Regions from separate parts of the Neobacillus terrisolis genome, predicted to be linked through region 3. Evidence: riboswitches for the same ligand, from Rfam matches in the RefSeq annotation. Region 3 holds a riboswitch; each other region holds the start of a gene.

The links. A riboswitch is a leader RNA that binds a small molecule or an ion and turns the genes downstream of it on or off. The one in region 3 is predicted to bind S-adenosylmethionine.
Region 1: linked by a shared signal. The riboswitch ahead of ACI48O_RS13315 (methionine biosynthesis PLP-dependent protein) and the one ahead of ACI48O_RS06140 (methionine ABC transporter ATP-binding protein) in region 3 are both predicted to bind S-adenosylmethionine.
Region 2: linked by a shared signal. The riboswitch ahead of ACI48O_RS19220 (methionine ABC transporter ATP-binding protein) and the one ahead of ACI48O_RS06140 (methionine ABC transporter ATP-binding protein) in region 3 are both predicted to bind S-adenosylmethionine.
Region 4: linked by a shared signal. The riboswitch ahead of metK (methionine adenosyltransferase) and the one ahead of ACI48O_RS06140 (methionine ABC transporter ATP-binding protein) in region 3 are both predicted to bind S-adenosylmethionine.

What each region holds. Positions count from the first base shown of each region.
Region 1 is NZ_JBKFGH010000020.1:43,259-51,529, reverse strand. It holds gene ACI48O_RS13355 (MBL fold metallo-hydrolase) at 1-227, shown strand, start outside; gene ACI48O_RS13350 (DUF6501 family protein) at 714-917, opposite strand; gene sda (sporulation histidine kinase inhibitor Sda) at 1,159-1,293, shown strand; gene ACI48O_RS13340 (hypothetical protein) at 1,371-1,604, opposite strand; gene ACI48O_RS13335 (MFS transporter) at 1,668-2,864, opposite strand; gene ACI48O_RS13330 (MarR family winged helix-turn-helix transcriptional regulator) at 2,884-3,297, opposite strand; gene ribD (bifunctional diaminohydroxyphosphoribosylaminopyrimidine deaminase/5-amino-6-(5-phosphoribosylamino)uracil reductase RibD) at 3,422-4,519, opposite strand; gene ACI48O_RS13320 (GTP cyclohydrolase II) at 4,532-5,275, opposite strand; SAM riboswitch class I at 5,667-5,780, shown strand; gene ACI48O_RS13315 (methionine biosynthesis PLP-dependent protein) at 5,864-6,976, shown strand; gene metC (cystathionine beta-lyase) at 6,976-8,148, shown strand; gene ACI48O_RS13305 (bifunctional homocysteine S-methyltransferase/methylenetetrahydrofolate reductase) at 8,151-8,271, shown strand, end outside.
Region 2 is NZ_JBKFGH010000035.1:54,747-63,017, reverse strand. It holds gene ACI48O_RS19240 (hypothetical protein) at 1-18, shown strand, start outside; gene pgmB (beta-phosphoglucomutase) at 76-750, opposite strand; gene ACI48O_RS19230 (pyridoxal phosphate-dependent aminotransferase) at 794-1,963, opposite strand; gene ACI48O_RS19225 (carbon-nitrogen family hydrolase) at 2,049-2,825, shown strand; SAM riboswitch class I at 2,979-3,085, shown strand; gene ACI48O_RS19220 (methionine ABC transporter ATP-binding protein) at 3,199-4,212, shown strand; gene ACI48O_RS19215 (methionine ABC transporter permease) at 4,202-4,876, shown strand; gene ACI48O_RS19210 (MetQ/NlpA family ABC transporter substrate-binding protein) at 4,895-5,737, shown strand; gene ACI48O_RS19205 (iron-containing alcohol dehydrogenase family protein) at 5,837-6,946, shown strand; gene ACI48O_RS19200 (zinc metallopeptidase) at 7,023-7,643, opposite strand; gene ACI48O_RS19195 (hydrogenase small subunit) at 7,732-8,271, opposite strand, start outside.
Region 3 is NZ_JBKFGH010000008.1:95,229-103,499, reverse strand. It holds gene ACI48O_RS06145 (O-acetylhomoserine aminocarboxypropyltransferase/cysteine synthase family protein) at 13-1,320, shown strand; SAM riboswitch class I at 1,450-1,565, shown strand; gene ACI48O_RS06140 (methionine ABC transporter ATP-binding protein) at 1,804-2,829, shown strand; gene ACI48O_RS06135 (methionine ABC transporter permease) at 2,822-3,487, shown strand; gene ACI48O_RS06130 (MetQ/NlpA family ABC transporter substrate-binding protein) at 3,503-4,345, shown strand; gene sufC (Fe-S cluster assembly ATPase SufC) at 4,764-5,549, shown strand; gene sufD (Fe-S cluster assembly protein SufD) at 5,567-6,877, shown strand; gene ACI48O_RS06115 (cysteine desulfurase) at 6,877-8,106, shown strand; gene sufU (Fe-S cluster assembly sulfur transfer protein SufU) at 8,096-8,271, shown strand, end outside.
Region 4 is NZ_JBKFGH010000011.1:6,432-14,702, forward strand. It holds gene ACI48O_RS07305 (ABC transporter ATP-binding protein) at 1-89, opposite strand, end outside; gene ACI48O_RS07310 (ABC transporter substrate-binding protein) at 120-1,133, opposite strand; gene ACI48O_RS07315 (alpha/beta hydrolase family protein) at 1,420-2,205, shown strand; gene ACI48O_RS07320 (DUF2584 domain-containing protein) at 2,242-2,484, shown strand; gene pckA (phosphoenolpyruvate carboxykinase (ATP)) at 2,612-4,201, opposite strand; SAM riboswitch class I at 4,514-4,659, shown strand; gene metK (methionine adenosyltransferase) at 4,912-6,108, shown strand; gene asnB (asparagine synthase (glutamine-hydrolyzing)) at 6,479-8,271, shown strand, end outside.

The sequences.
Region 1 (8,271 bases), on a different contig from region 3:
GAGTCCTCGTTCAGGAGCAAGAGATAAGCGGTCCTCCGCGCTATTTTACAACCGATTGGACCGCTGCATGGGATTCCGTCAAACGGCTGGAAGAGCTTAAGCCAAGCATCGCAATCACTGGACACGGCTTCCCAATGGTAGGAGAAGAATTAAGTGTCAATTTGAAGAAGTTGAGTGAGCAGTTTGTGGAGATTGCTATCCCTTCGCAAGGTAGGTATGTGAATTGAAGGCAAACTGACTTATGTGACCATTTTGGTGTTTTTGTATCACTGTTTTGGTCACATGAACCCGTCATGTGGCCACTTTCGCGATTTCGTGCCTTCGTTTCGGTCACATGAAACCGTCATGTGGCCACTTTCGTGATTTTCCACCTCTGTTTTGGTCACATGAACCTGCTATGTGACCATTTCAGCGATTTCCCACCTCTGTTTTGGTCACATGAACCAGCCATGTGACCACTTTCGTGATTTTCCCACTCTGTTTTGGTCACATGAACCCGTCATGTGGCCACTTTCGTGATTTTCCACCTCTGTTTTGGTCACATGAGACCATCATGTGACCACTTCAGCGAATTTTAGCCTTCGTTCAGGTCACATCAACTCGCTAAACGACCACTTTGAGGTTTTATGCCTGCTCTCTCAAGATACCCTAATAATAACAAAAAAAACCATAAAAAAAAGACTGCTAGAAATCCCTTCTAACAGCCCTCTTTCCTATGCTTCTTGAAAATACTCTTTATAATAGCCGCCAACTTTTCCAGAGTTATCGATAATGAAGTAAAACTCTTCTGTTTCATTTTTTACTTCATAGGTCTTCCCTGGAGTTAATACTTGGTTAACGACATATTTCTTTGCATTTGTATGAACACAGGTTACTTTTTTTACAGACTCACTGTCATGCCATGTTTTATTAATCAACTTAGCCACTCCTGTACTTAAAAAATTATTCCTTTTCAATTATAAAAATATAAAGTCTAAACCGCAACCATATAAACCAGGACTTAACAAAAAGGAGCAAAATATAAATTTTTAAAAATTAGGAATTTTGTCACAATTTTAACGCAAATGAAATAAAAATAAGGGTTTTCAAAATCATCAAAAACCTTTACAATAAATTCAAACTTAATAAATATTTCCTTAATACCGAGGAGGCATGCAAATGAAAATTATGAGTAATGAGCAGTTAATCGTCTCGTATCGTGATGCACTAAAGTCGGATAAGGATCAAGATTGGATTAAGCTTCTTAAGGATGAAATTCAAAGACGTGGTTTAAGACCATTTAAAAAAGGCTAAATTAACAACACCGCTGTTTATATAACAGCGGTGTTTCTTTTTTATAAATCAAATAAAAAAAACCGAACTTAATCGGTTTATGGAAAGTCCATGAAGGAAAAGTCCTTTAATGATTGGGGATGCTTCCGTTTCTCTGAAAGGTATGCACCAATGATTTCTTTGGCTTCCACATGAAGGTCTGATTCTGTGCATGACAAGCAATGCTGAAACCTAGCTCCAGTTAGAAAAACATCTATTCCATCCTCATTTGGAAATTCTACATTTACCTCGTAATTTGAAAACCGATGTGAACTGTGCTTATGTTCATGCATTATATTGCTTCCCTCCATTTATCAACTCTTCTTTATATTCATTATATACCAAATTTTCTGTCTTTAGTTATGTCCATTTTCCAAACAATGTTCGACCTTGATTTTCGTCACCTTTCGACCATGAATCAGGTAATATACTAAAATTCCAAGTAATATAATGACAGAACTTAATTGATAAATTACGTCCAAGCCCACTTTACTCATGACCAATCCCACAACAAAGGATCCTATTCCAATTCCTAAATCAAAAATAGAAAGATAGGTCGCAGTCGCCATCCCTCTCCGTTTTGGAGCTGCATATTGAACAGCAATGGTTTGGAAGCTAGGAGAAGCTGTTCCCCATCCAAGTCCGATTAAGGCCGCAGCAATAATAAATAATATTGAAGAATTCACGATACCGAGGACATACATCCCAACGGCGAAGCAAATTAGAGAAGGATAGATAATCCAATTTTCTCCATATAAATCAAACCATTTTCCTGTAAACGGTCTTGAAAGCAATAATACGATTGCATAAATTACAAAGAACCAGCTTGAAATACTCATTAGCCCTACTTCATTGGCAAAGACTGAAACAAAAGAAAGAATCGATGCATAGACAAAGCCTAATAGTCCACCCAACAAAGCAATAGGAACAGCTGTGCCTTCAAAAAGATCGCCCCATTTAAATTGTGTTGGGACCGCTGTCCTCAGTTGACTTGGCAGCTTAATTCCAAAACCACAAATTAGCGATAGGAGCGTGCTGAAAATGCAGACTACAAATAGTACGGAGATATTCCATTGATTGATTGCGGTTAGGCCAATGAATGGGCCCACTACCATTGCTATTGTAGTTGATAATACAAAGTATCCCATCCCTTCCCCTCTCCTTGAATCTGGGAGGATATCAGCGACGATAGCACCCATGGCTGTCGTACTCATGCCAAACCCTAATCCATGAATAAAGCGAAGGATTAATAGACTAGAAATCGAATCAGGTACAAAATAAAAAAGTGTAGCAAAACTAAACAAGATGAGAGCACTCAATAATGTACGTTTTTTACCGTACCGTTCCAACCAATAACCAGCAAATGGACGAATAACTATCGCCGCAACTAAAAAAACGGTTGTCAGCAAACCGGCTTCTGCATTTTGTGAATGCAAATGATTGATCGCATAGATTGGCAGGGAAACGAGAAGGATGTAAAATGCGAAAAAAACAAAAAAGTTGCCTATCGCAACGAGTAAAAAGTTCTTTGTCCATAATGCAGAATTGTTCATTTTTTTAAAACCTCTTTTTCTAAAGTTTGAACAGCCACCCCGAAATTAAGGTAGAAAGTTCTTGTCTTTTTGCCTCAGGCAAGGACAGTAATAGTGATTGATTCAAATCTAAAACGGCTTTTTCCCATTTAGGAAAATCCATCATCGCTTTGTCTGTTAATTTAATATACTTCTTGCGCTTATCAGCACCGAAATCATGTAGGACATATCCTTGTTCTGTTAATCGTTTAATCGTCCGGGCCATTGGTGGTGCTTCTACAGATAAATAGTCACAAAGCTCCCTTTGTGTTAAGGTCCCTTTCTGTTTAAGAACAAACAAAACCGACCATTGCGCACTATATAACCCAAATGGCTGTAATACTTCGTTTAATTTTTTCGTTAATTTTCTAGACAACTGATGGATCTGATGTAACAATTGGTGATTCTCGTGCATGGCATCCCCTCATATTCATTACCTAGGTAACTATTTATTATTAAAAAAAGTAACTATTTCAGTGAATGAAATAGTTACTTAGGTAAGTATATGGAAACCAACTTTAATTGTCAAAGTTTTTTTCCTATTCCTTAAGTGGATATGCTGTAATACAAAGGTCCCTACCATAATGCTCAATAGCATGTATTTCAACATTTAATGCCTCATTCATGCTTTCTGCATCCTTTCCTGCAAATGGTGTTAATGAATTCCGGCCACCTAACAGTTTTGGAGCGATATAAATTAAATATTTATTGATTAAGCTTTTCTTTAAAAAGGCTCCGTTTAACTCACTGCCGCCTTCAAGCAAAATATCGGTTATCCCTTTTTCAAACAGTATTTTTAAGGCATGCTGTAAATCAAGTCCAGCATTCGTCACAGGGACAGTAATGACCTCTACCCCCTTCTCTTTAAATAGAGCAAGTTTATTTTGATCAACCCCATCACCGGTTATGATCCAAGTTTGGGCTTCTGAAGTCTCTGTTACCTGTGCATCTAACGGCAGCCGTAAATGGGTATCAAGGATGACTCGAACCGGGTTTTTCCCACCCTCCGGCAGTCGTGTCGTCAGCTGGGGATTGTCCGCTAGGACTGTACCAATCCCAACCATAATGGCATCGACTTCGTTCCGTAAATGGTGAACGGATTCTCTTGCCTCACTACTCGTGATCCATTGAGAATGCCCGTTTGCGGCAGCAATTTTCCCATCAAGCGTCATCGCAACTTTTGAAACAACAAAAGGAGTATTGGTTAACATATTATGAATAAATCTTTCATTTAAGCGATGCGCTTCCTGCTCCATTACTCCAACAATTACATCAATGCCTGCTTCTTGAAGAATGTTTATCCCTCGCCCTGCCACCAGCGGGTTAGGGTCCTGCATGGCGATCACAACCTTTTTAACACCTGAATTTTTAACTAATTCAGCACATGGCGGGGTCTTTCCATAGTGTGAACATGGCTCTAAGGTCACATATAATGTTGCATCTTTAGCATGGTCCCCCGCCATTCTAAAGGCGTGCACCTCTGCATGAGGTTCACCAGCCTTGCGATGCAGACCCGAGCCGACAATCATCCCGTTTTTTACAATGACAGCACCTACTAATGGGTTAGGGTTTGTCTTTCCCCTTGCGGAAGCCGCTAATTCTAAAGCAAGATTCATATAATATTGGTCAGTTTTCATACGGATTACTCCTTATATAGTTATTTCCTTCTGCTCTGGTATGTGCCCGGATTTCATTACTTTTGTTTCTAAGTACTTCTTATTATAAAGGTTGCTATCTCCCCATAACGGTTGATGAGAATCAGCAGATAAACCTTTTTCCTTTAAAGCGAAAAGTTTTTTAGGATTGTTTGTAATTAGAATAACGGGCTTAGATCGCAATTCTTGTAAAATCATTAAAGGTTCTTCGTAAGTACGGAGGTCATCTTCAAAGCCAAGCGCATGGTTTGCTTCAACGGTATCGTACCCTTCCTCTTGAAGCAGATAAGCGAGCGACTTGGAAAAAAGACCGATTCCTCTACCTTCGTGGTTGGCTAAGTAAAATAGGGCCCCATGGCCATTTTCAACTATCATCTTTAGGGACTGGTGCAGTTGATACCCACAATCACAGCGTTTACTCCCAAAAATATCGCCGGTGTGACAGATACTATGGAAGCGGACTAAAGGATGGTCGCTATTCTCGAAGTCTCCATAAACCAAGATAGATGATTGTTGAAGATCCGCCAATGATGCTGTTGTAATTGAATCAAGTACAGAATCTTTATCTATTGTATCCTCTTTTAATTTTAACCAAGTATACCATTTAAATGTAACTACTTTATTTTCTAATTGTATTGGCAATGTCACCGGGCCAACTAAACAAACACTGGACTGGTCCTGATTCTGAACGATTTTCATTTTCTCTTTTAATCTATTTTTTATATCAATTGTTAACATATTTTATTCTCCTATTTCTGTATACTCATTTTGTATGTTCTGAGCATAAAATAGTAAACAACACGCGTCAAATAAAAAACCTTCACCTTCCCTTCTTTTAAATTGCTCTGTTAAATCTGGATGTTGATTTCCGCTACAGGCGCTCGCTTTCCGCGGGCGATCCGGGAGCCTCCTCGGCGCTGTCGCGCCTGCGGGGTCTCCCGTGATCCGCTTCTCCCGCAGGAGTCTCACGCCTTCCGCTCCAATCAACATCGTGATCAAAAACAATCACGAATTTTAACATAGCTTTAATGTAAAATAGTAATTATTATATTTACCGAATATTTTAATAAAGTAATTGACATGTTAATAGGTAATATAGTAAAGTTTAAAAAAATCGAATATTATTGAGTTCTTATCCAGAGAGGTCGAGGGTATGGCCCTATGACACCTCAGCAACCATCAGTGGCTTGTTCATTGATAAGGTGCTAAGTCCAGCAAGTTTTTAAAACTTGAAAGATAAGAAGAATGGCTAAATGTCCTAACCTACTAAAGTCTTCTTCTTATAAGAAGGCTTTTTTTATTATCTTAACTAGAGGAGTGGCGGCTTTGTATAAAATTGACACAGTACTAGCACAAATTGGAAACCGAAGCGAAACAACAACAGGAACAGTAAATCCTCCAGTCTACTTTTCGACCGCATATCGGCATGAAGGGATTGGGCAATCAACAGGTTTTGATTATATCCGTACAGGAAACCCCACTAGAAAAATTCTTGAGCAAGCCATAGCAGAACTAGAAAACGGCGACCAGGGGTATGCTTGCAGTTCAGGTATGGCCGCCATCCTTACCATCCTTTCTATTTTCCAATCGGGGGATGAGTGGATTGTTTCAAAGGATTTGTATGGCGGCACTTACCGCATATTAGAGCAAGGTTTTAAAAAATGGGGCTTAACCAGCCATTATGTGAACACAACACATCCGGAGGAGATTATCAAATACATATCTCCAAAAACGAAAGCAATCTTTATCGAAACACCTACGAATCCGTTAATGGAGCAAACCGATATTAGTGCTGTTGCAGCGATTGCCAAGGAACACGGGGTTCTTTTAATCGTTGACAACACCTTTTATACTCCTCTTCTGCAAAAGCCGATTAATCTTGGTGCAGATATTGTGATTCACAGTGCAACGAAATACTTAGGCGGACATAATGATGTACTCGCAGGATTAATCGTCGCAAAAGGAAAAGAGCTTTGTGAAAGTCTCGCTCTTTATCATAATGCTGCCGGAGCCGTATTAAGCCCGTTTGATTCATGGTTGTTAATCCGCGGTATGAAGACCTTATCATTGCGGATGGAACGGCATGAGAAAAATGCTAAGGCTGTTGTTGAGTACTTATCTGCTCATGATGATGTGATCGATGTTCTATACCCGGGAAGAGGCGGAATGGTTTCATTCCGGATTAAAGACGAAACTTGGGTGAATCCATTTTTACAAAATATGAAGCTCATATCATTCGCGGAAAGCTTAGGTGGGGTCGAGAGCTTTATTACCTATCCATCAACCCAAACACATGCCGACATTCCTGAACAGATAAGACTAGAAACGGGTGTCTGTAACCGGTTGTTACGCTTTTCTGTCGGCTTAGAGGACGCAGAAGATATTATTAATGATTTAAACCATGCTTTAACCAATGCTAAAAAGGAGGTAGCTGTGTAATGGAAAACGATTTCTCATTTGAAACAAAATTACTTCACAATCGTCACAAGATTGACCCGGCAACAGGTGCTGTTAGTGTACCGATTCAGCACGCCTCAACCTTCCATCAGTTTGACATCGATCAATTTGGAAAATATGATTATAGCCGCAGTTTAAACCCTACCCGGGAAGCATTGGAGGAAGTCATTGCTGATTTAGAAGGCGGTACAAAAGGGTTTGCTTTTTCATCGGGAATGGCAGCTATCTCTACAGCCTTTCTCCTTCTTTCTCAAAACGATCATGTTATTATTACAGAAGATGTATATGGTGGTACCTTCCGGATGGTTACGGAGGTACTAACCCGGTACGGAATTGAACATACATTTGTTGATATGACAAACCTTGAAAAAGTGAAACAAGCCATTAAGCCCAACACAAAGCTCTTTTATGTTGAAACACCGTCTAATCCATTGCTGAAGGTTACTGATATAAGCGCTATTTGTCAATTAGCAAAACAATGCGGAGCACTAACTTTTGTCGACAATACCTTTCTTACCCCAGCACACCAAAGGCCGCTGGAACTAGGTGCTGATGTTGTACTTCATAGCGCAACCAAATTCCTGTCTGGACATAGCGATGTTGTTGCAGGCCTTGCGGTTGTTAAAGATGAAGCATTAGGAAAAAGACTAGGGTATCTGCAAAATGCTTTTGGGGCGATATTAGGTGTCCAAGATGCTTGGCTCGTCCTTAGAGGATTAAAAACATTACATGTGCGGCTTGAGCATTCTGTTAAATCTGCTCAGAAAATTGCAGAATTTTTACAAACACAACCATTGGTTAAAAACGTGTATTACCCAGGCTTAACCGACCACCCGCAGTACGATTTACAGCATAAACAGGCCCAAAGTCCAGGAGCAGTATTATCGTTTGAATTACAAGATGAAGCCCTGCTCCGGTCGTTTATCGCAAAGGTAAAAATACCAGTTTTTGCGGTTAGCTTGGGAGCGGTTGAATCCATCCTTTCTTATCCAGCTAAGATGTCGCATGCATCTATGCCAGAGTCTGAACGTTTACAACGAGGAATTAGCAATACTTTGCTTCGTCTCTCTGTTGGACTAGAAAATACTGATGATCTCATTGCTGATTTTAAATCCGCTTTACAGGATCATGCTAAAAACCCAGTAGAGGTGTAAAAATGAGTTTCCTTACTAAACTAGAAAAACAAATTCTTATTGGGGACGGTGCAATGGGCACCCTTCTCTATTCATATGGAAAGGACAGCTGTTTAGAAGAGTTGAACCTGTCCCGCCCAGAGC
Region 2 (8,271 bases), on a different contig from region 3:
GGGACTATGTTTATCTAAGTATGTAAAAACCCCTAATGGTAGATTTTATTACATCATTCTACCATTAGGGGTTTTTTAAGCTAAATATTCTCTATCGAAACGTATCAACAGCTCCTGAAAGGTTATTTCTTCTGTGTTTACAACATGCCAATCAGCGGTCTTAACTGTTTTATTTGTTCCGATGCCGATCGAGAACATTTTAGTTGATTTGATTGCCTTCATTCCGGCTTCACCATCTTCAATTGCCGCACAATTTTCTGGTGAAATTCCTAATTCCGTTGCAGCTTTCAAAAATATTTCAGGGTCAGGTTTACCCTTATTTAACGAGCTAGGATCAACGATTACATCGAAGTAATCAATCAAACCCAATTTTTGCAAAACGATTTTGACATTTGAGCTCGAAGAAGCCACAGCCATTTTCATATGATTATTTTTCAAATCGACGATGAATTGCTCCATTCCAGGCAATATCGCTTTTTCATCCAATGTTTGAATTAATTGCTGGTAATGGATATTTTTCTGATCTGCAAGCTCTTCTTTCTCGAGAAAACTTAACTTTTTTGCTGACCGTTCTACCATCGATTCGATGATTTTCTTTCTTTCGACCCCTTTATATTTTTCGCTATCCTCATGTGTAAATGGAATTTGAAGATAATCAGCTATCCTTTTTTCGGTTATGTAATAAAGCTCTAATGTATCAGCAATCACTCCGTCCATATCGAAAATGACAGCCTTTAATGTTCTTTTCATGGTGGTAAACTCCTCATACTGTCAAAATTTGATTTAGAAATGATTAGCTGTTAAAAAGGTTCAACTTCCCTATCCGTTTAACCGCTTCAATCAGTCGCTCCTCTTCCACTAACAAACCGACTCTTACATATCCTTCTCCATACTCACCAAAACCATTACCGGCTGCCACAACCACATCCGCTTTGTCTAACAAGAAATCAGCAAACTCTTCACTCTTGTAACCTTTAGGGACGGGAAGCCAAGCGAAAAATGACCCTGTCGGACTCTGGACATCCCAGCCAATTTCACGACAAGCTGAGATAAGTGTATTACGGCGACTTTCATATCTCGCTACAAGTTCTTCTACACATTTCTGATCCTCTGTTAGCGCTGCAGCGGCAGCCTTTTGTACAGCTGGAAATAGACTGCAGTACAAATGATCCTGAATTAGGTTAAGCGCCTCAATAATGATCGGGTTCCCAACTGCAAAGCCAACGCGCCAGCCTGCCATATTAAAGGTTTTGGATAAAGTGTACATCTCGACACCGATTTCCTTAGCTCCCTCCACTTCAAGAAAGCTGACCGGTTTTTTTCCATCGAAACCGATGGCGCCATACGCAAAATCGTGCAGCACGGTAATATTGTGTTTCTTGGCAAACGCAACCGTTTCCTCGAAAAAGGCTCGATTAGCTGTGGCCCCGGTCGGATTGTTTGGATAATTCAAGTACATTAACTTGGCTGCTTCTTTTTGTTCATTTGGTATTGCCTCATAATCCGGTAGAAAATGATTTTCCACTTTTAACCCAAACGTTTTATATTGTACATTTGCAAGTACGGCACCTGATAGGTAATCGGGATAGCCAGGGTCCGGCAAGAGCATGAGCTCCCCCTCATTTAGCAAGCACATTGGCAGTTCAACCAGCCCTGTTTTCGTTCCAAACAATATAGCAACCTCTGAATAGGGATCCACCTCGACACCGTATTGCTTTTTATAAAATTGTGCAGCAGCCTCTTTCAATTCGTTTATTCCTCGAAACGGAGAATACTTGTGAGTATGCGGGTCCTCTGCCGCTTCTTGTAAAGCTTTAACAATATGCTTTGGAGTTGGTTGGTCCGGATTTCCCTGTCCTAAATTTATTATATCCCGCCCTTCGGCGATTGCTTTGTTTACTTTTTCAACAAGTGAAGCAAAAAATTGAACCGGCAGTTTTTTCAAGCGCTCTGAATATTCCATCGAATCATCCTTTTAAGAAAAGTTATTGCGATAATATTTGAAATTCTATAATCTTTAATTAAAAATGTCTAGAGGTGTTTGAAAAATGAAAATTGCTTGCGTTCAAATGAATATTGCGTTTGCGGAGCCAGAAAAAAATTTCACGGCGGTCGAACACTATATACAAAAAGCAGCTCAGGCAGGTGCGGATGTAATCGTATTTCCGGAAATGTGGAATACAGGCTATGCACTTGATCAGCTCGATAGGTTGGCTGACATAGATGGGCAACGTACGAAACAATTGCTCGTCAATTTAGCGGAAATCTATAAGATTAATATAGTTGGGGGATCGGTTGCGACCAAAAAAGGTGAAGGCTTCTGCAATACAATGTACGTCGTAGATCGGACTGGTGCCATTGTTGCTGAATACGATAAAGCCCATTTATTTAAGTTAATGGATGAGCATTTATTTATGAGTGCAGGTCAAAGTACAAATGTATTTGAGTTGGACGGGATTACTTGTGGAGGGGTCATCTGTTATGATTTGCGCTTTCCAGAATGGATTCGCTGTCATGTTCTTGAAGGAGCAAAAGTCATGTTTATTCCGGCAGAGTGGCCAACAATGAGAATTGACCACTGGCGCTTGTTATTGCAGGCTCGCGCCATCGAAAATCAGTGCTATATCGTCGCGGTGAACCGTGTTGGAAATGATCCAAATAATGAGTTTAATGGCTATTCCATGGTGATTGCTCCATGGGGAGAATTGCTGCTTAGCGAAGAGACGGGTGAAGGCATTTTTTATGCTGAATTAGATTTAACTGAGGTCGATCGTGTTCGGAAGACCATTCCGATTTTTCAGGATCGACGGACGGATTTATATTAATGATTTAAAATACCAAAAAAAAATTTAAACCCACTAAATCCATTGGTATTATTGGTTCCAAACCACTTTTTGTATATGGAAATAATATTTTAGGGATTGACAATACAAAAATTGCCTAGTAATATCAAAAACATATTATTTCACACAACAAAATACTTATCCAGAGCGACCGAGGGACTAGGCCCTATGACGTCCGGCAACCCCCTGATTAGGGAAGGTGCCAACTCCTACAGAATGACTTTCATTCTGAAAGATAAGCTGAGAACCCCGTTTTTTTCGATGCTTCTTTCTAATGAAAGAAGCATTTTTTTGTAGAGTTAAAACTTTTGAGCTTATTTTCCTTGTCAATTTGGATACATAAAGAGGTTTTTATATGATTGAAATTCGCAATCTTTCAAAGATTTATAAAACAAAAACTGGGACAGTTATAGGTGTTGACGATGTAACACTGTCGATTCAAGAAGGAGAAATATATGGTATTGTCGGCTATTCCGGTGCCGGCAAAAGCTCACTCCTCCGCTGTATTAATTTACTTGAGCGGCCAACCTCTGGGAAAATCAGTGTTAACGGGACAGACCTTACCTCATTAAAGGGTGAAAACTTACGACTGGCTAGGTTAAAAATCGGGATGATCTTTCAGCATTTTTATTTAATCAGTCAAAAAACAGTATTTGATAATGTCGCCTTTGCCTTGAAGGCTGCAAAGCTTCCAGAGGCCCAAATAAAGTCACGAGTTGAGGAGCTGCTCGAGATGGTCGGTCTTTCGGATAAACGAGATGTCTATCCTGCTCAACTGAGCGGTGGTCAAAAGCAAAGGGTTGCTATCGCTAGAGCACTTGCCAACAATCCGAAAGTACTGTTATGTGATGAAGCTACTTCGGCCTTGGACCCTACCACGACCATGTCGATCCTAAATTTACTTAAGAAAATCAACAAAGAACTCAATATAACGATTGTGTTAATCACTCACGAGATGAAAGTAGTCAAAGAAATTTGTAATCGAATGGCGATTATGCAAAATGGCAGGGTTATGGAGGAAGGCACAGTATATGAAGTATTCGCCAACCCACAGACAGGACTCACAAAAGAGTTTATCGAAAGCGTTGTTTCCTTCGAGATCCCAGAGGTGATTTTAAATAAATGTGATGGACCGATTGTGAAAGTAATCTTTAAAGGCAAGGTTGCAGGTGAAGGGGTCATTTCTGATACACTCCAGCAATTTAAAGTAAAAGGTAACTTTCTCCACGGGTCAATCGAATATATTCAAGAATTGCCCCTTGGTATTTTTATCATGGAACTGAAAGGTGAGAAAGAAGAAATTAACAACGCGATTAAGTATATCGAAAATCGTGCCGCACAGGTGGAGGTGTTACGCAATGGGCTTTGATTTTCAGCATTTTATCGAGCTTATTCCCGAAATAAATACCGCTTTCTTTCAAACCATTTACATGATTTCAATCTCTCTAGTGATTGCCATCTTTGTTGGATTGCCAATCGGGATTCTTTTATACGTAACGGATAAAGGATTATTTTTGGAAAATCGCACTATGCAAAACATTTTAGGATTTACGGTCAATTTAGTCCGGTCCATTCCCTTTATAATTTTGTTAGTAGCGTTAATTCCATTAACCAACTTAATTGTTGGAACAACTATTGGGGCAACTGCAGCAAGTGTTTCTCTTTCGGTTGCAGCCATTCCCTTTTTCGCTAGAATCGTAGAAACTGCTTTACGTGAAATTGATAAAGGAGTTATTGAAGCAGCCATTGCTGCCGGAGCAACTCCGTGGATGATAATTAAGGATGTACTACTGCTTGAAGCAAGATCGGGGATCATTTCCGGGATCACGTTGACGCTTATCAGCTTAATCGGATTCTCTGCAATGGCTGGTACAGTTGGCGGTGGTGGAATTGGAGATTTGGCGATTCGCTTTGGTTATTATCGTTATGATAATACCATCATGATTGCGACTGTATTGATTTTGATAGTTTTAGTTCAGGTTGTCCAACTCCTTGGTGATTTCATCGCCAAAGTTGTAGATAAAAGAAAATAAAGAAAGAAGGAAAACAGCATGAAAAAATGGTTAACAGCAATTATTTTACTTTTCGTGGCAGGTGCTCTTACAGCTTGCGGCGGAACAGAAAGCAAGGAAAGCGGCAGTGAGAAAACAACTGCAACAGAAGAAACAAAAGAAATTAAAATTGGAGCTACAGCTGGACCATATAGTGATATGTTAAATAAAGCGATTAAACCCGGCTTAGAAGACAAAGGCTATAAAGTTGAAATCGTTGAATTTAGCGATTATATTCAGCCAAATAAAGCGTTGAATAATGATGATATTCAAGCAAACCTTTTCCAGCACACGATTTATCTCGAAAACTTTGCAAAAGAAAACAATATGGAATTAACAGCCTTAATTTCAGTTCCAACAGCTCCAATGGGAATTTACTCAAACACATACAAGTCTTTGGATGATGTTAAGGATGGAGCTACGGTTACAATTCCTAATGATCCTACCAATGGGGCTCGGGCTTTAAATACTCTTGAAGATGAGGGTTTAATTAAACTAGATCCAAATGCAAACCCACTTACGGTATCTGAAAAAGATATTAAAGAAAATAAGAAAAACTTGAAATTCCAACCGATTGAAGCTGGTCAGCTCCCTCGTTCTGTTGAAAGCGCAGATTTAGCTGCCGTTCCTGGTAACTTCGCTTTGGCTGCAAAAATGGATCTTTTAAGTGCTCTTGCGTTAGAAAATATGCTCGATCAATATCGTAACGTTGTGGCTGTAACTACAGTAAACAAGGATTCTCAGCTTGCAAAAGATATTAAAGAAGTTGTCGAATCTGATGAATTTGAAAAAATCATTGATGAGCAATTTAAAGGCTTTGGTAAGCCTGATTGGATGAAGTAATCAAATAGCTTTCGTTATTATTTACAGGGCAAAACTATTTGAAAGCAATGGTAGTCCATGCTCGTTAAGGGTTAACATGCTAAGAAATGAGTGATAGTCATGGAGAGCTTTTCTATTCATGGAGCGCCTAGCGAATATATTTTACAGGAAGGTGCTTTAAATCAACTTGAATCCAAACTATTGGAACGTGGACTAAGGAAAGTCTTGATTGTACACGGGCAGAAATCTTGGGAGGCTGCCCTCCCCTATTTTCCTGAATTAACCAAGGTTGAATTTGAGGAATACATCTATGGCGGCGAATGTTCAACAACTGAGATTTCCACGATTGCAAGCATAGTTCGTGCTAAAAGTTATACAGCAGTCATCGGAGTTGGTGGTGGAAAGGTGCTTGATTTGGTTAAGTCTGTATGTCATTTAGCCAACACCCCATCGATCTTAATCCCAACGCTTGCATCTAATTGTTCCCCTTGGACGCCAATCAGTGTAATTTATGATGAATCTGGGGTATTTATCCGCTATGATATTTATCCGAATAGCGCGAGCCTTGTGTTAGTAGAACCGATGATTATTGTGAATGCTCCTCTGAACATGCTTATCGCCGGGATTGGTGATACTCTAGCAAAATGGTACGAAGCCGATGTTCAAATGGCTGTAATTGAAAACAAGCCTGTCCCATTGCAAATTTCGCATTATGCTGCAAAACAATGCAAGGACCTGCTTTTAGCTCATTCCAGTGGAGCAATCCATACTCTAGATGCCGGCGTGCTTAATGAAGATTTCATCAAAGTCATTGAAACGATTATCATGCTTGGTGGAATGGTGGGCGGTTTCGGTGATCATTTTGGAAGAATTGCCGGTGCTCACTCGATTCATAATGGACTGACGGTATTGGAAGAAACCCACCACGCTTTACACGGGGATAAAGTAGCCTACGGGATACTCGTTCAACTTATTCTTGAAGAAAAACAAGATGAAGTGAATCAGTTGTTCCCTTTCTATCGTGAGCTCGGCTTACCCGTTTCACTTACAGACCTTGGTGTTGCCGACATAAATGATGAGGTTTTCGAAAGGATTGCTCATAAATCCACTCTGCCGGATGAATCGATCCATGTTATGCCTATTGGTCCAATCAATATGCAACGGGTCGCAGCTGCGCTGGGTGAACTTGAAGAGTTAACAGAATTACTTCGAACAAAGTTAATAAAATAGAAGAAATAAGGAAAAGAGCTAGCTTTGATGCTAGCTCTTTTTTTGAGATTTAAACATTAATTATCAATGTTCACCCTTAGCGATTAAACAATATCATCAATGGCAGACTAACGAGGTATGAAAAATTGAAAAATCGATAAAGTTTCTTCGTTTCAGTGACTTCATCAGGTGAAACTAGCTGAAAATGTTTCAATGTATGAACCGACATTCGATTAATATGGAATTCGTCCACCACTTCTACGATTAATTTTAATAACAATAAAGATAGGTAGACGAGTAAAACAATTCCATGAAATAGATTTGAATCGATGAAGAATGATAACAGAAATAATGGAATAAAAATATATTTAACGAAAAAGGTCACAGGAATAAATAAAAACCGAAAATATTGAAAATCTACCGCATGACAAGCTTCATGACTACCAACAGCAATTGAATAAATGGTCTTACAGCCATACACGTCTGGACTTAATTGGATAACCTTCAGAATCGGATCATAATCATTTTCTCCAGCAATATCAATTTTTCTAACCTTGACATTACTGATATGATTTAAATTCAAAATGGTATTAGCTACTTCGTCTCCAGACATACTGGCGGACCTTGTATTTTTTACGATATTACTAAGATAATATGACGCTAAAAAATTTATAAGGAATGATAAGCCGGTTATGATTAAAATAACATAGGGTGTCATCCTTCTTCCCCCTTAAACTTGTAAGTTATGGGTTGTGAACGAACACCTAGTTGCTCTTTATTTAAACATAAAACTTATCGCCTTTTCCTCATCCTCTTTTCTTTTTCCCATAAAAGCCTCCTTTATCCCAAAAGGATTTTTCGGAACAGGCAATACACGGGAAGCCTGCGGCAATACAGTGGTCCTTACCAATTAATTCACAAAAATTAAATGCCTGAGGCCCCTTACAGCCCAGTTTAAATAGACAATAGCCTTTTCGCGCACCCTCGTCATCAAACGATTCTGCAAATAATTTTTGATCAAAAAAGGGTTTGCGATGGCATGTCATATGGACAGTTTTTTGATAAAATGCGGTCGGGCGCAGTTTTTTGTCTAGCTCTGGTAATTCACCGTGAAAGTGCACGTATAAAAGCGTCCCAATAATTACTTCAGGAATGGGAGGGCAGCCTGGAACAAGGGCAACGGGAATACCTTCAGGAAGGATGCTTACAACATCAGTGGAATCAGTAGGGTTGCCCACTGCTGCTGGTATTCCACCCCAGGCGGAGCAACTTCCAAATGCAATCACTGCCTTGGCATGTTTGGCAGCGGAGATGATTTCCTTTTGGACGGATTTTCCGGCAATCGT
Region 3 (8,271 bases):
GAGAGAAAGAGAATGAGTGAAAAACAAAAGAATTATCGTTTCGAGACTTTAAGTGTACATGGAGGATTAGCTCCAGACCCAGTAACCGGGGCAAGAGCGGTTCCCATCTACATGAGCAATGCCTACCAATTCGAAAATACAGAACACGCTGCTAATTTATTTGCTCTAAAAGAGCCAGGTTATATTTATACCCGTATACATAACCCAACCGTTACCGTTCTTGAAGAAAGAGTCGCATTATTAGAAGGGGGAATCGGTGCCTTAGCATTAGCAAGCGGAATGTCAGCCATTACCATCGCCATTTTAAATGTTGCCCAGGCTGGCGATGAAATTGTCGCTGCTTCCACTCTTTACGGAGGTACATACAATCTGTTTGCGATAACCCTTCCTAAATATGGAATAAATGTTAAGTTCGTTAATGCTGAGGATCCTGAAAACTTCAGAGCAGCGATCACGGACAAAACTAAGGCTGTATTCGCTGAAACGATCGGAAATCCAAGCTTAAGAATATTAGATATTGAAAAAGTGGCGGAAATTGCTCATGAAGCAGGCGTTCCGCTAATCGTAGATAATACCTTTGCAACACCTTATTTATTAAAGCCAATTGAATTTGGTGCTGATATTGTTATCCACTCTGCAACTAAATGGTTAGGCGGCAATGGAACGACCATGGGCGGAGTCATCGTGGATGGCGGAAAATTTGATTGGGGTACAGGCAAGTTCCCAGGCTTTGTACAGCCTGATCCAAGCTACCATGATATTGTCTATAGCGAAGCAATTGGAGCTGCTGCATATATCGTAAAAGCAAGAGTTCAGTTATTGAGAGATATGGGGCCTGCTCTTAGTCCGCTTAATGCTTTCCAGATTACATTAGGATTGGAGACACTCCATGTTCGTATGAAGGAGCATATCGCTAATACGAAAAAAATTATTGAATATCTAGATGCTCATCCTGCAGTTAAATGGATTTTATATCCTGGTAATGAGGGGCATCCTGACAAAGCGCTTGCTGATAAATATTTGCCAAAAGGTCCAGGTTCTGTCGTTGTCTTTGGAATTGAAGGTGGCCGAGAAGCAGGGGCGAAATTTATTAATGAATTAAATCTTTGGACCCATGTAGCCAATGTAGGCGATGCAAAAAGTTTAGTCATCCATCCTGCAAGCACGACTCACCAGCAATTAGACGAAGAAGGCTTGGCAGCAGCTGGTGTACCAGAGGATCTTATTCGACTATCAATTGGAATTGAAAATGTGGAGGATCTAATCGAGGACCTTGAACAAGCGATTAAAGAAGCTACTGGGTTATCCTCAATAGAATAAGGTTATCGAATTTGTCAGAAAAATTATTTTAGTATAAAAAATATATTGACACCTATTTTTACTCCGTGATAAAATCACTTTCATAGCTAAGTTTGTTATCGGAAATTTTAAAAATAATAAATATATTTGCTCTTATCAAGAGAGGTGGAGGGACGTGCCCTATGAAGCCCGGCAACCGTCAAATTGCTCGATGCAATTTGAAAAGGTGCCAATTCACACAAAGCAGACGCTTTGGAAGATGAGAGAAGGGAATAGAACATTACTATGCCTTTCTGCTTATCTGCAGAGAGGCATTTTTTATTATTTCAGAATCAATGCTTAGTTACATTGCAATAGCATTTGCAAAGGAAATGCATATAGATTGAAAGGGATAGCTTGTCAATCTATTGAATCGTTATGAATGAATAGTTAAGAACATTCAAAACATAATGAGATACAATCCGTTTTTTTACAAGGGCTATAAAGAAAAAAGAGGGTGATCCTATGATTTCTATAAATGGAGTAAAAAAGATTTATCCTTCTAAATCAGGACGTGTTGTTGCCGTCGATAATGTGAATTTAGAGGTAAAAGAAGGAGAAATCTTCGGTGTCATTGGCTATAGCGGAGCCGGAAAAAGTACATTAATCCGAATGCTTAACGGACTTGAGATCCCGACAGAAGGTACGATTAATGTAGCTGGACGTGAGGTTTCCAAAATAAAAGGAAATGAACTCAGACAGGCCCGACAAGAAATAAGCATGATCTTTCAACACTTTAACTTGCTTTGGTCAAGAACCGTTCGTGAAAACATCGCATTTCCACTTGAAATTGCAGGTGTTTCGAAACAAGAGCGGGTCAAACGCGTTGATGAATTAATTAAATTAGTCGGACTTGAGGGTAGAGAAGATGCCTATCCAGCACAGCTAAGCGGCGGCCAAAAGCAGAGAGTTGGGATTGCCAGAGCACTGGCGAATAACCCAAAGGTATTGCTTTGTGACGAAGCGACATCTGCCTTAGACCCGCAAACAACTGATTCAATTTTAGATTTATTAGTTGATATTAATAAACGGTTAGGGCTTACGATCGTCCTCATTACACACGAAATGCATGTTATCAGAAAAATATGCCACCGTGTCGCGGTTATGGAGGATGGAAGGATTGTTGAGCTTGGTCCGGTGTTAGAGGTATTTAAAAATCCGGTCCAGCCAATTACGAAGCGTTTTGTTAAGCAAGTGACTGAGCCAGAGGAAACAAAAGAAACAGTCGAGCATCTGTTGAAGCGCTATCCAAGTGGACAGGTTGTCCAGCTAACTTTTGTTGGGGAAGCTGCGGAACAGCCAGTAATTGCTAACCTTATCCGGCAATTTGCCTTAACGGTAACGATTCTGCAAGGGAAAATTTCACAAACACAAACGGGTTCCTATGGAACATTGTTTATACATCTTGATGGCGAAAAGTCAGAAATAGATAAGGCGATTGACTTTATTCACTCCCAGCAAGTAGGGGTGGAGGTGATTCGTAATGACTAATCTATTTGAAACAGTAAAATGGGATTTATTAATAGAAGCAACAAAAGAAACGATTTATATGACATCCATTTCGGTGTTGGCAACGTTTATATTAGGGTTACTGCTAGGTTTGTTGTTATTTTTAACCGATAAGGGAAACATATGGGAGAATCGCTTTATTAATGTCATTATTGCAGCTTTCGTAAATATTTTCCGCTCGATTCCTTTTATTATCTTAATCGTTCTATTAATTCCTTTTACGAAACTATTGTTAGGAACGATGTTGGGGGCGGAAGCGGCATTGCCTGCGTTAATTATCGGAGCGGCACCGTTTTTCGCTCGAATGGTTGAGATCGCCCTAAGGGAAATTGATAAAGGGGTTATTGAAGCATCACAATCGATGGGGGCAACACACGCCCACATCATTTTAAAAGTATTAATTCCGGAATCGTTACCGGCTTTAATTTCGGGGATAACTGTTACGGCAATTTCGTTAGTAAGTTTTACGGCAATGGCCGGAGTAATTGGAGCTGGAGGACTTGGACACTTTGCTTATCTGGAAGGGTTCCAACGTAATCGTCCGGAGGTTACATTTGTAGCAACTGTTGCCATTTTAATTTTAGTATTTATCATCCAATTTATTGGAGATTATTTTACAAAAAAAACAGACAAACGATAACAGGAGGGAATAAGGATGAAAAAATTATTAAGTTTATTCTTGGTTGCATTACTAGCTTTCACGTTAACAGCTTGCGGTGGCGGGGACGATGACACTGCAAAGAAAGACAAAAAGGATGGCAATAAAACTTTAGTAGTTGGAGCAACAGCTGTTCCTCATGCTGAGGTACTTGAAGCTGCAAAGCCTCTTTTAAAGGAAAAAGGAATTGACCTAGAAGTAAAGGTATTCACAGACTATATCCTACCTAACGTTGCTTTAAGAGATAAAGAGCTTGATGCAAACTATTTCCAAACACCTGGTTACTTAGAGCTAGAAATGGAACAAAATAAAGATTATGATTTTGTAAGTGTTGGCGAAATCCACAAAGAACCAATCGGAATTTATTCAAAGAAATATAAAGATATAAAGGACCTTCCTGAAGGTGCAAAAATTATTATGAGTAATTCATTAAGTGACCATGGTCGTATTTTACCTATTTTTGAAAAAGCTGGCTTAATTAAGCTTAAAAAAGGCGTTGGCGCTAACGCTAGAGTAGAAGATATCGTGGAAAATCCGAAGAAACTTGATTTCGGAACGCTTATTGAAGCAAAGCTATTGGCTTCATCTTTTGAAAATGGTGAAGGTGATGCAGTTGTCATCAATGGTAACTATGCATTAGAAGGCGGGATTGACGCAAATAAGTACGGCTTGAAAAATGGATTTGAAGCTGCTGACATTGTACCTGCGAACCTAGTTGTGGTTCGTTCTGAAGATAAGAATCGCGAGGAAATTAAAACACTTGTTGAAGTTCTTAAATCTGATGAGATTCAAGAATTCATTAATGAAAAATACAAAGGTGTTGTTTTATTAGCTCAATAAATGCATTAAACAGAGGGTTCAGTGCTTGCACTGGCCCTCTTTTTTCTAAATAAACTAAAATCTTGTTAAAATTGATTTAAAACAAGGAATAAACGAAAAGGTTCAGTTAAGATAAAAAAAACCCCAAGGCTGACTCAAAAAAGGGGTCAGCTTTCCGATATTTTGATAGAATAGATATGGTGAAATTATCATTGTAGGCATGATACATGAAAAGAGGTAATCAGGAAAAAATAGTAGATATTATTCCAAAGTTGTTCTTTATTCATCTTTATTCGTTCTATATAAAGAAAAATGTTATTACTGCTAAAATGTTGATATCAGTTTTCATTTGTTATAAGATTGTAATGAGAATAAATTGAGAATGAAAAAATCGCAGCTCATTAAGCTGAAAGATACAAAGTGATGGAGGTATTTATAAATGGCAGGATCAACTTTAACAATTAAAGATCTTCATGTTTCGATTGAGGGGAAAGAAATTTTAAAGGGTGTAAATTTAGAGATTAAAGGCGGAGAATTCCATGCTATCATGGGTCCGAACGGTACAGGAAAGTCGACTCTATCTTCAGCAATCATGGGACATCCTAAATATGAAGTGACACAAGGTTCGATTGAATTGGATGGCCAAAATGTTTTAGAAATGGAAGTAGACGAACGTGCACGTGCTGGTCTTTTTCTCGCTATGCAGTACCCAAGTGAGATTAATGGAGTAACAAATGCTGATTTCTTACGTTCAGCTATTAACAGCCGTCGTGAAGAAGGAAAAGAAGTTTCTTTAATGAAATTCATTCGCCAAATGGATTCTAAAATGGAGTTCCTTGAAATGGACCCAGATATGGCACAGCGTTATTTAAATGAAGGGTTCTCAGGCGGTGAAAAGAAGCGTAACGAGATTCTTCAATTAATGATGATTGAACCAAAAATCGCTATTTTAGACGAGATTGACTCCGGATTAGATATTGATGCCTTGAAAGTTGTTTCAAAGGGAATTAATGAAATGCGCGGAGAAAATTTTGGCTGTTTGGTTATCACTCACTATCAACGCCTTTTAAACTATATTACTCCTGACTTCGTTCACGTTATGATGCAAGGTCGCGTAGTTAAGTCCGGCGGACCTGAATTAGCACAACGCTTAGAAGCAGAAGGATACGACTGGATCAAGAAAGAACTAGGAATTGAAGACGAAACAGTTGAGCAAGAAGCGTAAGCGTTGGGGGGATTAATATGACAACTGAAATAAAATTACCGTTTGATCAGGACTATATCAGTTCTTTTTCAAAAGAAATGGGCGAACCAGCCTGGTTAACTGAATTTCGTACACAGGCATTGGCGAAAGCTGAAATTCTGCCGATGCCAAGACCGGATAAAACAAAAATCGACAAGTGGAACTTTACCGATTTTTCAAAGCATATTGTAAAAAGCGAGGATTTCGCGTCACTAAATGATCTTCCACAAGATGTAAAGGCGTTAATTGATTTAGATTCTACAAGTAACAACTTATATATTCAACGAAATAACCGCCCTGCATATTTGTCATTATCTAAGGAAGTTCAAGAGGCAGGCGTTATTTTTACTGATATTTTTACAGCTGCACGCGAGCATGGGGATCTTCTTCAGCGTTATTTAATGAAAAATGGTGTGAAAGTGGATGAACATCGTTTAACTGCTTTACACGCATCTTATATCAATGGAGGAGTATTCTTATACATCCCTAAAAATGTAGAAGTTACTCAACCGATTCAAGCGGTCTTCCTCCATGATGACGCAGAAGCTAATCTCTTCAACCATATTTTAGTAGTAGCAGAAGAAAATAGCTCAGTAACATACGTTGAAAACAATATTTCCACGGTTGCGGAAGCAGCAGGAATATTTAATCTTGTAACTGAGGTTATCGCGGGCGGTAACGCCAAAGTTCAATACGGTGCAGTGGATACTCTTGCGAAAGGGGTTACAACTTATGTGAATCGCCGTGGTGTGGCACATAAGGACGCACATATTGAGTGGGCATTAGGTTTAATGAACGATGGAAATACCATTTCAGAAAATACCACAAACTTAATTGGTGACGGTTCATTTGGAGATACGAAGACAGTCGTTGTCGGTCGTGGTGAACAGACACAGAACTTTACAACTAGCGTGGTTCATTTCGGTAAGCATACAACTGGCCATATCCTTAAGCATGGCGTCATGAAGGATAGCGCCTCTTCGATCTTTAATGGTATTGGTAAAATTGAACATGGTGCTTCAAAGTCAGATGCGCAACAGGAATCACGCGTGTTGATGCTTAGTGAAAAAGCTCGTGGCGACGCCAACCCAATTCTGTTGATTGACGAGGATGATGTTGTTGCTGGGCATGCTGCATCTGTTGGCCGTGTCGATCCTGTTCAATTGTATTATATTATGAGTCGTGGAATTCCTAAAAAAGAGGCAGAACGCCTAATCATTCACGGTTTCTTAGCACCGGTTGTGAACGAATTACCAATCGAAGGAGTTAAGAAACAGTTGGTTGAAGTGATTGAAAGGAAAGTAAAATAATGAACATTCAAGATATCCGAAATTTGTTTCCAATCTTACATCAGGAAGTAAACGGGAATCCGCTTGTATATCTTGACAGCGCCGCGACTTCACAGAAACCGGTTCAAGTCATAGAAGCGATCGACCGCTATTATCGTGAATATAACTCCAATGTTCACCGTGGTGTGCATACACTTGGAACAAGAGCAACCGATGGATATGAGGGAGCGCGTGAGAAAGTTCGTAAGTTCATTAATGCGAAATCAATGCAAGAAATCATTTTTACACGAGGAACGACAACCTCTTTAAATTTAGTAGCAAGAAGCTATGGTGGAGCTAACCTTGGCCCTGGTGATGAAATCATCATCACTTATATGGAACATCACAGTAACATCATTCCTTGGCAGCAAGTAGCAAAACAAACAGGTGCTACATTAAAATACTTCCCGCTTCAGGAAGACGGGACGCTTTCCTTGGACGAAGTGCGTGCGACGATTACACCGAATACAAAAATTGTTTCGGTCATGCAGGTATCAAATGTTCTTGGGACGATCAACCCAATCAAGGAAATTGCCAAAATTGCTCATGAAAACGGGGCGATTATGGTAGTGGATGGGGCACAAAGTGTACCTCATATGAAAATAGATGTTCAAGATTTAGATTGCGATTTTCTAGCTTTTTCAGGCCATAAAATGGCCGGTCCTACCGGAATTGGTGTTTTATATGGCAAGAAGCATCTTCTTGAAAAAATGGAGCCTGTTGAGTTTGGCGGGGAAATGATTGATTTTGTCGATCTTTACGATTCAACATGGAAAGAGCTCCCTTGGAAGTTTGAAGGGGGTACACCGATTATTGCTGGTGCAATCGGCTTAGGTGTAGCGATCGACTTTTTACAAGAAGTAGGGCTAGATCAAATCCTTGAACATGAACATAAATTAGCAGCATACGCGATGGAAAAAATGTCAACGATTGAAGGCATTACGATTTACGGTCCTAAAGATCCGAAAAATCGCGCCGGAGTCATAACATTTAATTTAGATGATGTTCATCCCCATGACGTAGCGACCGTTTTGGATGCTGAGGGAATTGCGGTTCGAGCAGGACACCATTGTGCTCAACCTTTAATGAAATGGTTAAAGGCATCTGCAACGGCGCGGGCCAGCTTCTATATGTATAATACGGAAGAGGAAATTGATAAGCTCGTCAGCGGGCTTGTTAAAACAAAGGAGTATTTTAGCGATGTCTTTTAATAATTTAGATACCCTTTATCGTCAAGTTATCATGGACCACTACAAAAACCCAAGAAACAAAGGGGTTTTAGAAGAGGGAAGTTTAACTGTCAACATGAACAACCCTACCTGTGGGGACAGAATCCGCTTAACGATGAAGGTGGAGAACGGAATCGTGGTTGATGC
Region 4 (8,271 bases), on a different contig from region 3:
ACTTCCAGTGAAACAGCGGAGAGGGCTGTGGTAGCTGAGGTTTTCGTAAAATAAGTGTGATTGATATTTTTGATCGTTAAATAAGTCATCTAATTCGCCCTCCTTTTTTGCTTTTTGGTTTAGTCTTTAACGCTTTCGGCAATTTCAGTATTAACCAGTGTTTTATGATCAATTTGTTTTGGGAGCTCTCCTGCTTCTTGCATAATATTTTGGAGATTATTCCATTCTTCAATATCTAAAATAGGGTCAGTAGCGAACGAGCCTTGATTTTTATAGCGATTAATCGCCATTTCAAGAATTTCTAAATCAATATCAGGAAAATAGGATTGGATCGATAAAGCTATTTCTTTAGAGCTATGGTTGTTAACCCATTGCTGAGCTTTATAAATGGCGCGGGTAAACTTTTCAACAGTTTGTTTATTTTCACTCATGTAACTTTCTTTGGCCATAAAGGTTGTATAGGGGACATGACCAGACTCTGTCCCGAATGAAGCAACGATATAGCCTTTCCCCTCTTTTTCAAAAACGCTGGCAGTTGGTTCGAATAATTGAACAAAATCTCCTGTCCCAGAGGCAAAAGCATTGGCAATATTAGCAAAGTCAACATTTTGAATTAAATTCAAATCATTAAACGGATCAATTCCAAACTTTTTCAACACGAATTCTCCAACCATTTGCGGCATTCCGCCTTTTCGCTGACCTAAAAAGGTTTTACCGATTAACATATCCCATGAAAAGTGATCAATTTTTTCTCTGGCAACTAAGAAGGTACCGTCTGTTTGTGTGAGTTGGGCGAAATTAATGACAGGGTCAGTTGAGCCCTGAGCGTAAACATAGATAGAAGTTTCAGATCCAACCAGAGCGATATCTGCACCACCAGATAATAGGGCCGTCATCGTTTTATCCCCGCCAAAGGTTGTAGTCAGTTCAACGTCCAATCCTTCATCCTTAAAAAATCCTTCGGAAATGGCTACGTATTGCGGAGCATAAAACAATGAACGAGTCACCTCGGCAACTCTCACTTTAACCAATTTTTGATCTGCATTTCTCTGACTATTGCTACAAGCAATAATTGGAATCATTAGAAATGTGATTAATAATAAAATGAACCCAAATTTTAACCAGTATTTCATTACGTTAACCTCCAAACCAGCTTATTTTTAAAAGTGTGGATATTGATTAGATTTTTGCGAAATTTGCGAGACTCCTGCGGGAACGTGAGACAGGTGAGACCCCGCAGGGAGGAACGACCGAGGAGGCTCAACGGCGAGCCCGCGGAAAGGGAGCGGATTTCGCAAAAATCAAACTGATACAATTTTTTAGAGAAAGAATGATCGAAATATTTGCTTATAGTATCGTATGATGTAATAAAAAATGTGTGAATGCCTATAGTAACTTTTGAAACAAGGAGTCGAACAGATGGAAGATGGAACGATTTTGACTAAATGGAACTTTCCCTCACCAAATCCAGCCATTCGCTTATCGATCGTTTCTTATATTTCACAAGGATTAATCGTAAAAGGCTTATTAGCTGAGCCTAAAGGCAACGAGGTAAAGGATGGATTTCTATATTTGCGGGGCGGGATAAAAAATGTTGGGAAAGTAAGGCCTGCAAGAGTCACGCAGTTTGCTGCTGAAGGATTTATTGTGTTTGCTCCGTTTTACCGTGGAAATCAGGGCGGGGAAGGCAATGAGGACTTTTGCGGTGAAGATCGCAACGATGCCTTTGCGGCATATCAACTTTTAAAGGCCCATCAGAGAGTAAAAAATATACATATTTTTGGCTTTTCCCGTGGTGGAGTAATGGCACTGCAGACTGCTATCCAATTCGCTGAAGCTACTTCAGTTGTTACTTGGGGAGGAGTCAGTGATATGGAGCTAACGTACACGGAAAGGGAGGATCTTCGTAAAATGATGAAACGTGTCATTGGCGGGACTCCAAATAAATATCCAGACAGATATCGGGAAAGAACTCCATTATATAATTTAGAAAGGCTAGAAGCCCCTGTTTTGATTATTCATGGTTGGAATGATACCAATGTTTCGGTCGAACACGCTTTGCGATTAGAGCAAGCTCTGAATCAATTACATAAACCGGTCACCACATGGTATTTTCGTGAATTCACTCACTACTTTCCTCCGGAGGTCAACCGAGAAGTTGTGAAAGATCTTACAATTTGGATGAAAATGCAGGCTCAGAAATGATAAAATAACGAAAAGGACTTTGAAGGAGAGATCATGATGGGAATGCCGCTCGAATTAAATACACTGATCGTCACTAAAGGTAGAGAAAAACGGCTGGATGAAAATAATTTTTCATTAACAAAAGAAGGCTATCGACTTTATCCAATAGAAATCCCATTAGAAGTAAGAAAAACATTAGACAGTGAAGTAAGTGGTACAGCATTGATTAAAAAAGTAGAATGGGAAAATAAGAATACAACGATTACTTACCAACTAATTTCCTTGCACACTACCAATTAAAAAAATAAACAGGCTGTTGTGGATTTCTTCCACTACAGCCTGTTTTTATTCTTAACCCCATTTTTTCCGTGCAAATTATCTTAATGCAATACATCCCCCAGAAATATTGCCATTATATACACTTCAATTACCGTGCGATTGGTGCACCTTTAACGCTGATTTCTTGTGGTACATTAGCAAATTTGTTGAAATTCTCATGGAATTTACGAGCTAATTCAGTTGCTTTTGCAGCATATGCAGCTTTGTCAGCCCAAGTTTTGCTTGGTTGTAGCACTTCATCAGGAACACCAGGAACGTGTAACGGCACTTCTAATCCAAAAATTTCATCTTTATCCGTCTCGATATGATTTAATTCTCCGTTAAGAGCAGCTTGAACCATTGAACGAGTATAAGAAAGCTTCATTCTTGAACCAACTCCATACTCTCCACCAGTCCATCCAGTATTCACTAGGAATACATTTGCATGATGCTCATCAATTTTTTCTCCAAGCATTTCTGCATAGCGTGTTGCAGGAAGTGGAAGGAACGGAGAACCAAAGCAAGTTGAGAATGTTGCTTCAGGTGAAGTAACTCCACGTTCTGTACCAGCAAGTTTTGAAGTATAACCACTTAGGAAGTGGTACATCGCTTGTTCTTTTGTAAGCTTAGAGATTGGAGGTAATACCCCAAATGCATCAGCCGTTAAGAAAATAATCGTGTTTGGATGACCAGCAACGCTTGGATCTACGATGTTGCTAATCGCTTGTAAAGGATACGCAGCACGAGTATTTTCAGTTAAAGATGTATCACAGTAATCCGCAATACGGCTTTCTTCGTCAAGGATGACATTTTCAAGCACCGCACCGAAACGAATGGCATCGAAGATTTGCGGTTCTTTTTCACGCGTTAAATCAGCGCATTTAGCATAGCAGCCGCCCTCGATATTAAAGACACCGTTTGCAGACCAGCCATGTTCATCATCACCGATCAGCTTGCGATTAGGATCTGCTGATAAAGTTGTTTTACCTGTTCCGGAAAGACCGAAGAATAAAGCGACATCGCCTTCAGCACCAACATTTGATGAACAGTGCATTGGCATAATACCGTTTTCCGGTAGCAGATAATTCATAACAGAGAAAATTGATTTCTTAATTTCTCCAGCATATTCCGTACCGCCGATTAAAACCGTTCTCCGTTCAAAAGAAATAATGATAAACGTTTCAGATGCCGTTCCATCAACAGCTGGATCTGCTTTAAAGTTTGGAGCACAAATTACAGAAAATGGCTCATCGTGGTTTGTTAATTCGCCCTCGTTTGGACGAATGAAGAGTTGATGGGCGAAAAGGTTATGCCAAGCATACTCATTGATGACTTGGATTGGTAATCTGAATTTTTTATCCGCCCCAGCAAAACCGCGAAATACATATACTTCTTCTTGTTCTTGCAAATACGTAATTACCTTATTGTAAAGGTTTGAAAATGCTTCTTCCGAAATGGGTTGGTTAACAGAACCCCATTCAATTTTGTCCTTAGATCCTGCTTCTTCTACAATATACTTGTCTTTAGGTGAACGACCAGTATATTTTCCAGTTGTCGCCCGAACCGCACCAGTAGAGGAAAGGATACCTTCTTTACGTTCTAGTACCTTTTCAACTAATTGCGGAACAGAGAGTTGATTGCGAATATTGCTCCCTTTTAACAATTCATTCAGTTCATTGGAAATACTTACAGAATTCATCTGATAAATACCATCCTTTATCAAATATTTTTGAGTGTTGTGAATAGTATAACACATTAGGATAAATAATCTATACTAATATGCATTTTTTTCTAAAATAAAATAAATTAACATAGTTTTCTCCTTATATAAGGTTGTTATTTAATTAAATGTGTTAATTAAGATATTCTAATTCGGTCGGATAAGTACCAATAATGAGTAATAATAGGTGCAGCGAGCGCGGATTTATTCTTTACTAATTGGTGAACAATTCTAAAAAACAATTGACATCATTAAAACCTATAAGGTATGATTCTACCTTGAACGGATACTCTCTTATCCTGAGCTGGTGGAGGGACAGGCCCTATGAAACCCAGCAACCTGCTAAATAAGAAAATCTACTGAGGTAAACCCTTGGGATTTCTTTTAAGCAAAGGTGCTAACCTGACGCAAGGTATATAAACCTTGAACGATAAGAGTGAAAGGCGCAAATTGTTGCTCAAAACCTTTCCTCATTAATAGGGAAGGTTTTTTATTTTGCACCTAAGAAAAAATGTGTTAGCTTTTATCCCCCAATCATCATGAATCCATTACATAACTGGGATAAAAACTCTATGTTTATTTCATACTACTTAGGGAATGAGTACCGTATCAACATGAGGTTAACAAAAGGGACGAATAAATTTCCGCGGCTAACCTCGCTTTATTTCTATATATAAGGAGGAACTAAGATGTCAAAACGTCGTTTGTTTACTTCTGAATCGGTAACAGAAGGTCATCCCGATAAAATTTGTGACCAAATCTCTGATGCGATTTTAGATGCTATTTTAGCAAAAGATGCTAATGCTCGCGTGGCTGCGGAAACTTCAGTAACAACTGGTTTAGTTCTTGTAGCAGGTGAAATCACTACTTCTACTTATGTGGATATCCCAAAGCTTGTCCGAGAAACGATTAAAAATATCGGCTATACTCGGGCTAAATACGGTTTTGATTTTGAAACATGTGCCGTGTTAACTTCAATTGACGAACAGTCACCTGATATTGCGATGGGTGTTGATAAGGCGTTAGAAGCTAGAGAAGGTCTTATGTCTGATGAGGAAATCGAAGCAATTGGTGCTGGTGACCAAGGTTTAATGTTTGGGTTTGCTTGTAATGAAACAAAGGAGCTTATGCCTCTTCCTATTTCATTAGCCCATAAGCTATCACGCCGTCTTACAAAAGTTCGCAAAGATGAAATTCTTCCTTACCTTCGTCCAGATGGAAAAACTCAAGTTACCGTTGAATACGATGAGAATGATAAGCCGGTACGTATTGATACGATTGTTATTTCAACGCAGCATCATCCTGAAATTTCTTTAGAGCAAATTCAAAGAAATATTAAGGAACATGTGATTAATCCGGTTGTTCCACAGGAACTAATCGATGAAAATACGAAATATTTTATTAACCCAACAGGCCGTTTTGTTATTGGCGGACCGCAAGGGGATGCTGGTTTAACTGGCCGGAAAATTATAGTTGATACTTATGGTGGATACGCTCGTCACGGTGGCGGCGCGTTCTCCGGTAAGGATCCAACTAAAGTAGACCGCTCAGCAGCTTATGCTGCTCGTTATGTTGCAAAAAACATTGTTGCTGCGGGTCTGGCTGAAAAAGTGGAAGTTCAGCTTGCCTATGCAATTGGAGTGGCACAGCCTGTATCGATCGCAGTTGAAACGTTTGGAACAGGAAAGGTTAGCGAAGACGTTTTAGTTGATCTTGTTCGCAAAAACTTCGACCTTCGCCCGGCTGGAATTATTAAGATGCTGGATCTGCGTCGCCCAATTTACAAGCAAACGGCTGCTTACGGTCATTTTGGCCGTACGGATGTTGATCTTCCTTGGGAACGTACGGACAAAGCCGACAGCTTAAAAGAACAAGCCAATCAATAAAATAATAAGCTAGAGGGTGTCCCTTAGGGGCGCCCTCTTTTTGGCTATCCGTTTTTAACTAGTCTGTTGATTTCCGTTCCAGGCGCTTCGCTTTCCGCGGGGCGGGCGGTAAGCCTCCTCGTCGCTATCGCTCCTGCGGGGTCTCACCTGTCCCGCTGCTCCCGCAAGAGTCTTCGCGCCTTCCACTCCAATCAACAGGCCCATTTGCATGGAAAAGTCGATGTGTTCTAGTTGTGTCTGGTCTACCCGGGCGCTTGCGATTTTGTTCTTATATGTTAGTATATAATGTATGAATTCTGTAAGATTCATATTAAAAAATGAGAGTTCCTTTTTAGGGATGCTAATAGAACGGAGTAGGTGAACGTACATAATGTGTGGTTTTATTGGTTGTGTACATGAAAAAACACAAGATTTTCGGGATGAGCAAAAACAGCAATTTCAAAATATGAACAATATCATCACTCATCGTGGACCTGATGATGATGGATATTATTATGATGAACATATCCAATTTGGATTTCGCCGCTTAAGTATTATTGATATTGAATGTGGTCATCAGCCGTTAACCTATGAAAATGAAAGATACTGGATTATTTTTAATGGTGAAGTATATAACTATGTTGAGCTTCGGGAAGAGCTTTTGAAGGAAGGGCTCACCTTTGCAACACACTCTGATACAGAGGTTATCATTGCCCTTTACAGCCATTTAAAAGAAAAGGCTGTTGAACGCCTACGCGGGATGTTTGCGTTTGTCATTTGGGACAAGGTAGAGCAAACTCTTTATGGTGCAAGAGATCCGTTTGGGATTAAACCGTTCTTTTATCATGAAAATGAACAACGGACATATTTTGCGTCAGAAAAGAAAAGTATTTTACTGGCCCTTGAAAAAAATGAATTAAATTATGATGCGATACAACAGTACTTAACGTATCAGTTTGTTCCAGAACCGGACACGATGACGGAGGGAATCTTTAAGCTTGAGCCAGGGCATTATTTTACGAAAAAAATTGGCGAACCAATGAAGATTTCTCGCTATTGGAAGGCTGCTTTCCATCCTGTGAACAAGTCAGAGGATGCGTTTATTAAAGAAATTAGAGATGTCATGTTTGATTCCGTTAAAATTCATATGCGAAGTGATGTTCCGGTAGGCTCTTTCTTATCCGGAGGGATTGATTCTTCGATTATTGCTTCGATTGCCAAGGAGTTCCATCCAGCAATCAAAACGTTTTCGGTTGGGTTTGACCATAATGGCTTTAGTGAGATTGATGTAGCGAAAGAAACAGCTGAAAAACTTGGAGTTGAAAATATCAGCTATATCATTTCCCCTGAAGAATATATGAATGAGCTTCCGAAAATCATGTGGCATACGGATGACCCATTAGCCGATCCAGCCTGTGTTCCACTTTATTTCGTGGCCCGGGAAGCTCGTAAACATGTTACGGTTGTGTTATCAGGAGAGGGTGCCGATGAGTTATTCGGTGGGTATAATATTTACCGTGAACCACAGTCCCTTGAGGTATTTAATAAAATTCCGGCGATAGGTAAAACGCTGTTAAAAGGAATTGCGAATATCATGCCAGAGGGGATGAAAGGGAAAAGCTTTATTGAGCGTGGTGTCACCCCAATGGAGGAACGTTATATAGGGAATGCAAAGATGTTTACGGAGGAAGAAAAGCGTAACTTACTTCATGTTTATAATGAACAAATAAAATATACCGATGTGACGAAACCGCTTTATGAACAAAGCAAGGGATACGATCCAGTCGATCGGATGCAATTTATTGATATTCATACATGGATGCGCGGCGATATTTTATTAAAGGCTGATAAAATGACGATGGCTCATTCACTAGAGCTACGCGTACCGTTTCTAGATAAAGCGGTTTTCGAGGTGGCATCAAAAATTCCTACCAGTCTTAAAACAGCTAATGGTACAACGAAGTATATTTTACGGAAGGCAGTCGAGGGTGTCGTACCTGATCACGTTTTAAATCGGAAAAAGCTCGGATTTCCGGTACCAATTCGCCATTGGTTAAAAAATGAAATGAACGAATGGGCAAAACGGATTATTCACGAGAGCAACACAGATCATTTGATAAATAAGGCCTACCTATTAAAATTGCTAGATGATCACTGCTTAGATAAGGCAGATAATAGCAGGAA